Regions from separate parts of the Brevibacterium sp. R8603A2 genome, predicted to be linked through region 1. Evidence: riboswitches for the same ligand, from Rfam matches in the RefSeq annotation. Region 1 holds a riboswitch; each other region holds the start of a gene.
What was found. A riboswitch is a leader RNA that binds a small molecule or an ion and turns the genes downstream of it on or off. The one in region 1 is predicted to bind thiamine pyrophosphate.

Region 1 (3,268 bases):
CGATGCCGCCTGCGACGGGTTCCCGCCGGCCGGGACGGGTGACGGCCAGGTCGCGGGCGGTGAGCAGCGCCTCCCCTCCGGCGGCGGGCCGTCGTGCCGGTGGCGGGGGAGTGCCGGGGATGCGGACGCCTGCGGTGCGCAGCAGGTCGCGGAGTCCGGGGTCGGTGAGGAGGTCCGGGGTGCCATCGGCGACGATCCGCGACCGGTCGAGGACGACGACGCGGTCGACGTGATCGCACCACAGGTCCACGCGATGGTCGACGACGAGGAGGGTGGCCCCGGTGACCGCCTGCGCGCGGAGCGCGGCATCGCGCAGCACCGGGGCCGAGGCGGGGTCGATGTTCGCCGTCGGCTCGTCGAGTGCGATGAGCCCCGGTTCCATCGCGAGCACCCCGGCGAGCGCGAGGCGCTGCTTCTGCCCGCCGGACAGGGTGCGGGTGAGCCGGGCGCGCGCCTCGGCAGCGGCGGCCCCGCCCGGACCGAGGCCGACGGTGTGCAGCGCGGCGTCGACGCGCGGCCAGATGTCAGCGGGGTCGATCCCGAGGTTCTCCATCCCGAAGGCCGCGTCGTCCCCGGCCCGGGCGAGGATCACCTGGGATTCGGGATCCTGGAGGACGAGCCCGGAGCGGCCGCGCGCTGGATCGGGATGACGGCCGTCGACGAGCAGCTCCCCGGTGCGGTGCCCGGAGTCGGCCGGCAGCACTCCGGTGAGCGCGTGGAGGAGCGTCGACTTCCCCGAGCCCGAGGCGCCGACGAGGAGCACCCGCTGACCGGCGGGCACGGCGAGGTCGATGTCGGCGAGCGCGGGCGCCTTCCGGCCGGCGTGCCGCCAGCCGTAGCCGCGGGCGGTGATGACCGCAGGCCCCCGGGAGGTGCTCACTGCCGGGGCCGGGCGGCCGGTGGTGCGCATCGGCCGGCTCACACCTCGGCGGCGGTGCGGCCGGAGGCGAGCGGGGCGAGCACCCCGGTGCGGCGCAGCGCCCGGACAGCCAGCAGGGTGCCGCCCCCGGCGAGCACGAGCCCGGAGACGCCGGCCGCGGCGAGGTAGACGAGCTGCCAGGCCGGCTGCCATTCGGTGTTGTACATGAGGTTCTCGCCGAGGCCCAGGAACAGTCCGGCCCCGAGTCCGGAGAGCAGGGTGACGACCGGTCCGAAGCGGCGGTAGAGCAGGAGGAGGACGACGAGCTCGGCGCCGAGGCCCTGGAGCGCGCCGGAGATGAGGACCTGCATGCCCCACTGGGTGCCGAGCACGGCGGACACGGCGGCGGCGAGGATCTCGCAGTAGAGCGCGGCGCCGGGCCGGCGGATGATCATCGCGCCGAGCGGCCCGGCGAGCACCCACACACCGGTGAGCAGGCCCGCGGCGGGCGGGAAGGCGAGGAACGGCAGCGAGAGTGTCGACCAGGCCGTCGACCACACCCAGAACACGACGCCCACTGCGACGCCGAGCACCGAGGCGACGACGATGTCGACGACCCGCCAGCGCAGACGGCTCGGCGGTGCGGGGTCCGGTTCAGGGGTGGGCGAATGCGCGTCTGCGTTCGAGGCCGGGGACGGAGCCGTGTCCGCGGGAGCAGTGTCCGCGGGAGCAGTCTCCGCGGGAACCCGGTCCGCGGGAACCCGGTCCGCGGGTTCGGGGAATGACGATGACGGTGCCATGGTGGATCCTCCTGTGAATGGCAGGAGGGGATGAAGAGACTCGACTTCCTCCGGCGGTATGAACCGCGTCAGGTTCGAGGGTCTGCGATGCTCGCACTCTCAGCGCCCTGGTGGCGCTCCCCTGTCGTGAGGACGAGCATAGCGCAGAGGTGGGGTCCGTGCAGTCCGTGGGGGACTCGTGGACGAGAAGGCCCATGGGCGGGAGGACCTATGTATGGGATGACCCATGGACGAACTGCGCGGTATCCGGAACCTGAAGCGCAATTGCGCGCTCGGTCTCGGATACCGCGCAGTTCGAGTGGCGGTCTGCGCGCGAGGGCGCCGGGACCTCAGTGCTCAGGCCTCCAGACCACCAGACCTTCAGGGCTTCAGGGCTTCAGGCGTTCAAACCTTCAAGCCTTCAGGTCCAGGCGCCTCGGAACCCCAGGCTTCTCAGAACCTCAGAACCTCAGTGCCTCAGAACCTCAGGGAAGGATTCCGAGGTGGGCCAGGGCGGCGCGCACGATGTGCTCCTGGCCGTGGCACATCTCTGCGACGACGTCCTCGCGGATCGCCTCGGCCGGGGTCAGCCAGTCGAGGCTGAGCGCATCGCGGCGCGGGGAGCACTCGCCCTGCACCGGCAGGATGTAGCACAGGGCGACCGCGTGCTGGCGCGGGTCCTGATAGGGCGAGGGCCCCATCTGCGTGGGGAAGTACTCCGCGACGTGGAACGGGGTCAGCGCCGGGGGGATCTGCGGCAGCGCGAGCGGGCCGAGGTCCTTCTCCACATGGCGCACGAGCGCCGAGCGGAGCGGCTCGTGGTAGCGCACCCGGCCGCCGACGATCTCCCGGCCGAGCGAGCCGTCGTCCTCGAGCGTGCGCAGCAGCAGGCCCACCTTCGTCACCTGGCCGTGGTCGCCGAGCTGCACCGGCACCGCGTTGACATAGGTGATCGGCATGCGGCGGCGGATGCTCGCGAGCTCGTCCGGTTCGAGCCAGTTGTCGTCGTAGTCGAGTGCGGTGCGCGTCATGGTTTCATGCTGTCACACGCGACCGCCGCGGGGAAGGAAGGCGGTTCCCCTGGGCCCCGGCGGGGTTGCCGAGTCGCCCGCGCACCAAGTATCTTGATATCGAGATACATTGTTGCCCGGAGCACACCCGCCTGCACCCAGGGCATAGAGTGGAAGGGACGGCCGCTCGCCGAACACCCGCGCCCGCCCTGTCCGCGGTCGATGTCGACACGAGGAGAATCTCCATGATCAATCACGAAGTCCGGACCTACAAGAGCTCCGAGGACCTGCCGCGCGAAGAGCAGCTGGCCTGGAAGATCGCCGAGGTCGCCTCCGACCCGGTCGCGGTCGACGCAGACGTCACCGACATGGTCATCAACCGCATCATCGACAACGCCTCCGTCGCGGCCGCCTCGGTTCGGCGCGGTGCCCCCACCCACGCGCGCGAGCAGGCGCAGACTCACCCGACGAAGCCCGGTGCCCCGGTCTTCGGCCTGCAGCTGAGCGAGCGCGTTTCACCGGAGTGGGCCGCATGGGCCAACGGCGTGGCCGTGCGCGAGCTCGACTTCCACGACACCTTCCTCGCCAAGGAGTACTCGCACCCCGGCGACAACATCCCG
Region 2 (3,268 bases), on a different contig from region 1:
CTACCGCGGCATGGGATCGCTCGGTGCGATGGCCCCGCGCAAGGGCAAGTCGTACTCGAAGGACCGCTACTTCCAGGCCGACGTCGCCACCGACACCGACCTCATCCCCGAGGGCGTCGAGGGTCGGGTCGCCTACCGCGGCGAACTCAAGAACGTCGCCTACCAGCTCACCGGCGGCCTGCGGCAGACGATGTTCTACGTCGGCGCGCGGACCATCGACGATCTCCGCTCGAACGGCCGGTTCGTCCGCCTGACCTCCGCCGGTCTCAAGGAGAGCCACCCGCACGACATCCAGATGACGGTAGAGGCTCCGAACTACACCGTGCGCTGACGCGCGCCGTGGGCCGAGGTCCACCGGAACATGAATGGAAGCGGCCCCTGCACGCGCGTGCAGGGGCCGCTTTCGTGCGCCCAGGGGTGCGGTGGGGTCGGCCGTGCCGCAGGCAGGACGGCGCTCACCGGGCTGTGCTCATCGGAGAGTGCTCACCGGACCTTGCGGAACAGCGCCTCCTGCGCGACCGAGGCGACGAGGGTGCCGTCGGCGGTGGTCATGTCGCCGGTGTAGAGGCCGCGGCCGCGGGCGGCGGAGCGCGGCGCGAAGTCGGTGAGCACCCACTCGTTCATGTTCACCGGTCGGTGGAACCACAGGGAGTGGTCGAGGCTCGAGCCCGACTTGTACTCGTCGGTGTTGAAGGCGCCGAGCCCGCTCGAGATGTCCGACAGGTAGGCCAGAGCGCAGTAGTGCATGAGCGGGGGGTCGCCGAGGTCCTCGGTGCACCGGCCCCAGAACCGCACCGGGTAGTCGGTGACCTCGAAGGCCTGGTCGGTGCTGCGGCCCTCGAAGGAGAACATGCGGGGGATCGGGGTGGGCTCGCCCATCCGGATCTCCGTGCCCTGGGCGGCGGTCGTGCCCTGGAGGTCGGGGCTGTCGGTGCCGCTGGTGAACGAGGCCGACATGTTGAAGATGACCTTGCCGCCCTGGAGCGCGATGACGCGGCGGGCGGAGTAGGAGCGGCCGTCGCGGTCTCGGAACACTTGGAACACCGTGGGCTGGGCGGCGTTGCCGGGCCGCAGGAAGTAGCCGTGGAGGGAGTGCGGCGGGCGGCCGTCCTCGACGGTGAGTGCAGCGGCGAGCAGCGACTGCGCGGCGACCTGGCCGCCGTAGAGCGCGTAGGGCTCCTCGAAGACGTATCCGGCGCGGTAGATGTTCGTGTCGATCTCCTCGAGCTCCATCATCGCGGTGAAGGACCCCTCGAGGGGCTCGGCATTGCTGAACAGGACGTCGCTCATCGGTTCCTCTTTCTCGGTTCGGGCGGCTGGCCCGATTCTGGTTGTGCTTAACCAGTGAGACGGGTGCGCCTGGATGCGATCCTAACCGGCCCGGCCGCCCGGCCAGCGAGAGGTGCCGGAACTTGCTAGGGTGAGCGTCAGTGACATGGGGTGCTGAGCACCTGCGGACCGGCCCGAGCCGGACCGTGGGGAATCGGCTGAGATCACACCCATCGAACCTGATCTGGATAACTCTAGCGAAGGGATCGTCATGCAGACGCCTCATTCGAATGCCCTCGACATCGTCGCCGCACGGGCGCGCGTGCGCACCACCACGCCGCTCATCCAGTGCATCACCAATACCGTCGTGCAGCAGTTCACGGCGAACGTGCTGCTGGCGATCGGCGCCTCTCCGGCGATGCTCGACCACGAGGCCGACTCCGGCCAGTTCGCCTCGATCGCGTCGGGCATCAACATCAACTTCGGCACCGCCTCCTCCCACCAGTTCCTCGCCGCCGACGCCTCGATCGAGGTCGCGAACGCCGCCGGCACCCCCTGGGTCCTCGACCCGGTGAGCGTGGGCGGCGTCGAGTACCGCACGAGTCGCATCCGCGCCGCCGCCGCCCAGCACCCCACCGCCGTGCGCGGCAATGCCTCCGAGGTCGCCGCACTCGCGGGGATGGGCCTGGGTGGCCGCGGGGTCGACGCCACCGACGCCGTCGACGACGTCATCACCGCCGCCTCGGCGCTGTCGGCCACCACCGGAGGCGTCGTCGCGATCTCCGGCGAGGTCGACGCGATCGTCCTCGCCGAACCCGGCGCCGCACCGGGCGACGATGCAGGCACCGCGACAGTGGTCCGCGTCCACGGGGGGCACGGGCTCATGCCGCTCGTCATCGGCACCGGCTGCTCGCTCGGCGCCGTCACCGCCGCCTACCTCGCCGCCGCGAAGGCCGCCGGCCTGCCGATCACCGGCCCCACCGGGCTCGAGGCGGTCGTCGCCGCGCACGCCCACTTCGCCGCCGCCGGGCTCAAGGCCGGGCAGGTCGCGCAGGCACCGGGCAGCTTCGCCGTCGCCTTCCTCGACGCGCTCTACTCCGTCACCGACGCCGAGCTCGCCGCCGTCGAGATCACCGCCGCCGCAGTCGAGGTCCCCGCATGAGCGCGCGGGCCCCGCACCTGCCCGCCGGCACGGACCCGTTCCTCTACCTCGTCACCGACACCCGGCAGTGCACGGACGCCGGGCGGACCGTCGCGGCGACCGTCGCCGAGGCCGTCGCCGGGGGAGCGGGCATCATCCAGATCCGCGACAAGCACGCGAGCGACGCGGAGTTCCACGAGCTCACCCTCGAGGTCCTCGCCGCGATCGCCGAGGTGCGCGAGGCCGAGTCGATCACCCGCCCGATCCCGGTGTTCGTCAACGACCGGGTCGCCGTCGCCCGCGTGCTGCGTGCCGCCGGCCACGAGGTCCACGTCCACGTCGGCCAGTCCGACGAGCCGCCCGCCGAGGTGCGCGCGGCACTCGGGCCCGACGCGCTCATCGGGCTCTCGGCCGCGACGCCCGAGCAGTTCGCCGCGGCCCGGGAATCCGGGGCCGTCGACCTCCTCGGCGTCGGCCCGGTGTACGACACGAGCACGAAGGCCGACGCCCCGGCCGGGATCGGACCCGCACGCCTGCGCACTCTCGTCGCCGAGGCCGGTCTGCCGTGCGTGGCGATCGGCGGGATCACCGCCGAGCGCACCCGCGAGCTCACCGACACCGGGGTGATCGGCGTGTGCGTCGTCTCCGCGATCTGCGCCGCACCGGATCCGCGCGCCGCGGCCCGGGAGATCCGCGCCGCGTTCGCACAGGGACGGACCGCGGGAGACACCGGGGCGGGCACCCCCGCCCGTTCCGCCGTTCCCGGCCGGCCCGCCGATTCCGGGCAGGAGGCCTGATGCGCCCGCCCGTCGCACTCACCATCGCCGGCACGGACCCCTCCGGCGGCGCCGGCATCCA
Region 3 (3,268 bases), on a different contig from region 1:
CTGTTCGGCGAACCCTTCACCTGGGTCATGGGCCTCGGCGTGATCCTCATCATGGGCGGGGTGCTCCTCATCGAGGTGGGAGCGCACTGATTCCTGCGGCGGGCAGGGGCGCCCCGGCCGTCAGGCGAGCGATTCGTGACAGCGGTGCCCGCGGCGGCAGAACCGGTGGCCGCAGCACCCGCGGCGGCGGTGCCGATGAGCGCAAAGGGCGATGCGCTCAGGCGTCGTCGACGAGCTCTGCGATCGCGGCCATGATCTGCTCGGTGAGCGCCCGGCGCTGCGGTCCCGCCGGCTGCTGACGGGCCGGGGCGGGGATCGGCTCGCCGAACCGGACGGTGAAGGTCGCCGGCCGGGGGAAGCGCTGCTCGACGGCCATGACGTCCTCGGTGCCCATGATGCCCACGGGGACGATGGTCGCCCCGGTGCGGATCGCGAGCTCGGCCGCCCCCGTCTTCCCGGTGCCGATCGCCCCGGTGCGGGTCCGGGTCCCCTCGGGGTAGATACCGAAGATCTTGCCCTGGCGCAGGATGTCCTCGCCGTCCTCGAGCGCCTTGACCGCATCCGCGGTCGATCCGCGCCTGACCGGGAAGCTGCCCACCGCCTGGAAGAAGGTGCGGGAGGCGAGGCCCTTGGGTCCCTTCCCGGTGAAGTACTCCTCCTTGGCCATGAAGCACACCTGCCGCGGGGAGAGCGCTGACAGGTACATCGAATCGACGAACGAGCGGTGGTTGCTCGCGATGATCACCGGGCCGGTCAGCGGCACGTTCTCCAGACCCGTGACGGTGGGCCGGTGGACCAGGCGGATGGACCGGCGGAAGGCCGCGCGCATCGCCTCGTAGGAGCGTCCGCTGGGCACGGAAACCGTGGATTCGGGAGTGGACATGGGAACAGGATAGTGGGCGGCGGGCGCGCGGACCGGGTGGCACGCGGGGCGGTCGGTGCCGGAGCGCGAGGTGCCGGCCGGGATCGTGCCCGGCCGGCGAGCGCGGGCTCAGGCGTAGGCGGTGTCGAAGAACGCCCGCTCGAGTCCGACGACGTGGCGCCACACGGCGGTGAGGCGCTCGCGTTCGGCGGGGTCGTCGGGGAACACCCGGTCGAGCTCGTCGACGAGGAACTGCACCCATTCCCGGAAGTCCGGACCGCGGTGGAGCTCGATCCATTCGCGGTGGACGTATCGCTCCGGCATCTCCGCCGTGCGCTCACCCCAGTCGAGGTAGAGCCATTCGGCGATGACGAGGAGGACGAGGAGATGCGGGTAGGACCGGGACCGGGCGGCATCGGTCATGGCGTCGCGGAACGCCGCGGTCGTGGGGGTGAGGGCGGGTGCAGTGCGGTCGGTCTCCGCGACGCCGAGCTCCTCGAATGCCCGCTGGAAATACCCGTCCTCGTCCGCGGCGAGCATCCCGAGCTGGCGGGAGAAGCGGAGCTTCGCGGGCACGCGGTCGGCGAATGCGACGCAGCCCCCGAGCATCGACAGGAATGTGTCGAAGAACTGGTAGTCCTGCACGAGATAGCCGGCGAGCACGCCGTCGTCGAGCGTGCCCGCGAACAGCTCGCGGACGAACCGGTGGTCGACGGCGGTGTCCCAGTCCTCCGCTGCCGACGCGCGCAGGGCGGCGACGGCGCCGCTGGGGTCGACGGTGACGGTGGTGGCGGTGGGATCGGGTGATGACGGGCGGTTGTCGGACATGGTGTCTCCTTTCGCGGATCGGACGCTGACGCCTGCGGCAGCGTGTCGACAGGAGAGGCCCGAGCGGAAGGTGCTGATCGCGGCAGCGGCGGCATCCGCGGGACGAGCGCCGCTGCGTCCGCCCTCGGGCGGGCACGGTGCGGACACCGCGACACGACTTCCTCCGCCGGTACTGACCGGATCAGGTTCGAGGGTCTGCTTCCGCACTCTCAGCGCCCGCGTTCGGCGCTCCCCTGTCGTACGTTCCGATCGTACCCCGCGGAGTCGCGACGGCGGCGGGTCGTCAGCCGGCGAGTGACTACGGAACAACGGACCCGCGGAAGACCGCCCGCACCGCCTCATCGGAGCGTCCGGACTCGCGGCAGCAGGCGAAGAGCTCCAGAGGGTGTGCGCGCGCCCGGGATGGTCGGCGGAGGGCGCGGGTGCGGGCTCCGCCCTCCGCCGACCTGGTTCCGCGGACGTCAGTTCGGAGCGTGCACCTCACCGTCCGCACCGTAATCGGTCGAGAACCCGAAGGCCCGACGCTCCGGCTCCGGTTGGTCGGCGTTCGACGTGGAGGACACGTACTGCGCGATCGAACCGGGGAACGGTTCGTCCGATGCCCGGCCCCCGTATGCGTCGGTGTGGAAGATCGTCGGCCCGCCGGCGTTGTCGACCGTCGTGTGCTGCACGTAGAAGTCCCGCCCGGACCCGTCGAACGGCGACCCCGGGTCGGTCTTGCCCGTCCCGCTGCGGATGAGGTTCCAGGGCCACCCGTCGGGCTGCTCGCCGAACACCTCGACCGTCGGCACAGCCGTGGAGCCGTCGGCCACCCGTGAAGGATTCCGGACGCCGAACCACGGATCGATCCGGAGCACCGAGCGGCCGTCGGGGCCGGCGATCGTCTGATCGGCCTTCCACAGCTCGTACGTCGCCCAGAAGTCCGGAGCATCGGCCCGGACGCATTCCACGGTGGGGATCTCCCGGGCTCCGGCGGAACCGTCGGGGAGGTTCGACCCTTCGGTGCGCACGGTCCGCCCGTCACAGCTCGACGTGTACTCGTTGGCCGCTCCGTAGCCGGTCATCACCGTGACCGCCAGCTCGGTGCCGTCGCTGCACCGAGCGGCATACATGAGCTCGTGCCGGTTGTTGCGCAGCGCATCGCCCGAATGGGAGCCCTGATGACCGTAGATCAGGTGATCGCAGACGACCGGCGCCCCTTCGGCGTCCGTGACGAAGCCGGCGCGGTCCTCGCGCACGACTGCGACGTCATTGCGGACGAAGACCTTGTGGCCCACATGGTCCTCGTGCCGGTGGACCGTCCCCTCCTGACCCTCGGTGGTCTTGTGGGCGGCGAAGGCGAACGGGATCCCGGTCGATTCCCCGCCGAGCTTCTCGAGGGTCCAGTCGATGATGTCCGAGGTGCGCGGATCGTCACCGTGCTCGTGGCCGAAGCCGCACTGCTGGCCGGTTGCCGGGTCCACGGCGGTTGGGGGGTGCCAGCCGTCGTAGAGCTCGCCGTCCCGACCGGTCACCCGGAACGAATCATGGAACTCGGCGGAGCACGTGTCGTGCTCGGTCGGGGTCCATGGCATCGCC

Region 2: another riboswitch for thiamine pyrophosphate. It lies ahead of thiM (hydroxyethylthiazole kinase); the one in region 1 lies ahead of MTQ12_RS08430 (ECF transporter S component).
Region 3: another riboswitch for thiamine pyrophosphate. It lies ahead of MTQ12_RS10695 (TenA family protein); the one in region 1 lies ahead of MTQ12_RS08430 (ECF transporter S component).

What each region holds. Positions count from the first base shown of each region.
Region 1 covers NZ_JALLGN010000007.1:56,568-59,835, forward strand. The annotation lists gene MTQ12_RS08425 (ABC transporter ATP-binding protein) at 1-910, opposite strand, end outside; gene MTQ12_RS08430 (ECF transporter S component) at 919-1,659, opposite strand; TPP riboswitch at 1,688-1,792, opposite strand; gene MTQ12_RS08435 (DUF4916 domain-containing protein) at 2,124-2,669, opposite strand; gene MTQ12_RS08440 (MmgE/PrpD family protein) at 2,894-3,268, shown strand, end outside.
Region 2 covers NZ_JALLGN010000001.1:141,243-144,510, reverse strand. The annotation lists gene guaB (IMP dehydrogenase) at 1-331, shown strand, start outside; gene MTQ12_RS00635 (acyl-CoA thioesterase domain-containing protein) at 484-1,290, opposite strand; TPP riboswitch at 1,427-1,553, shown strand; gene thiM (hydroxyethylthiazole kinase) at 1,541-2,431, shown strand; gene thiE (thiamine phosphate synthase) at 2,428-3,207, shown strand; gene thiD (bifunctional hydroxymethylpyrimidine kinase/phosphomethylpyrimidine kinase) at 3,207-3,268, shown strand, end outside.
Region 3 covers NZ_JALLGN010000009.1:147,957-151,224, forward strand. The annotation lists gene MTQ12_RS10685 (SMR family transporter) at 1-90, shown strand, start outside; gene MTQ12_RS10690 (lysophospholipid acyltransferase family protein) at 218-883, opposite strand; gene MTQ12_RS10695 (TenA family protein) at 992-1,690, opposite strand; TPP riboswitch at 1,832-1,935, opposite strand; gene MTQ12_RS10700 (hypothetical protein) at 2,152-3,264, opposite strand; gene MTQ12_RS10705 (hypothetical protein) at 3,215-3,268, opposite strand, start outside.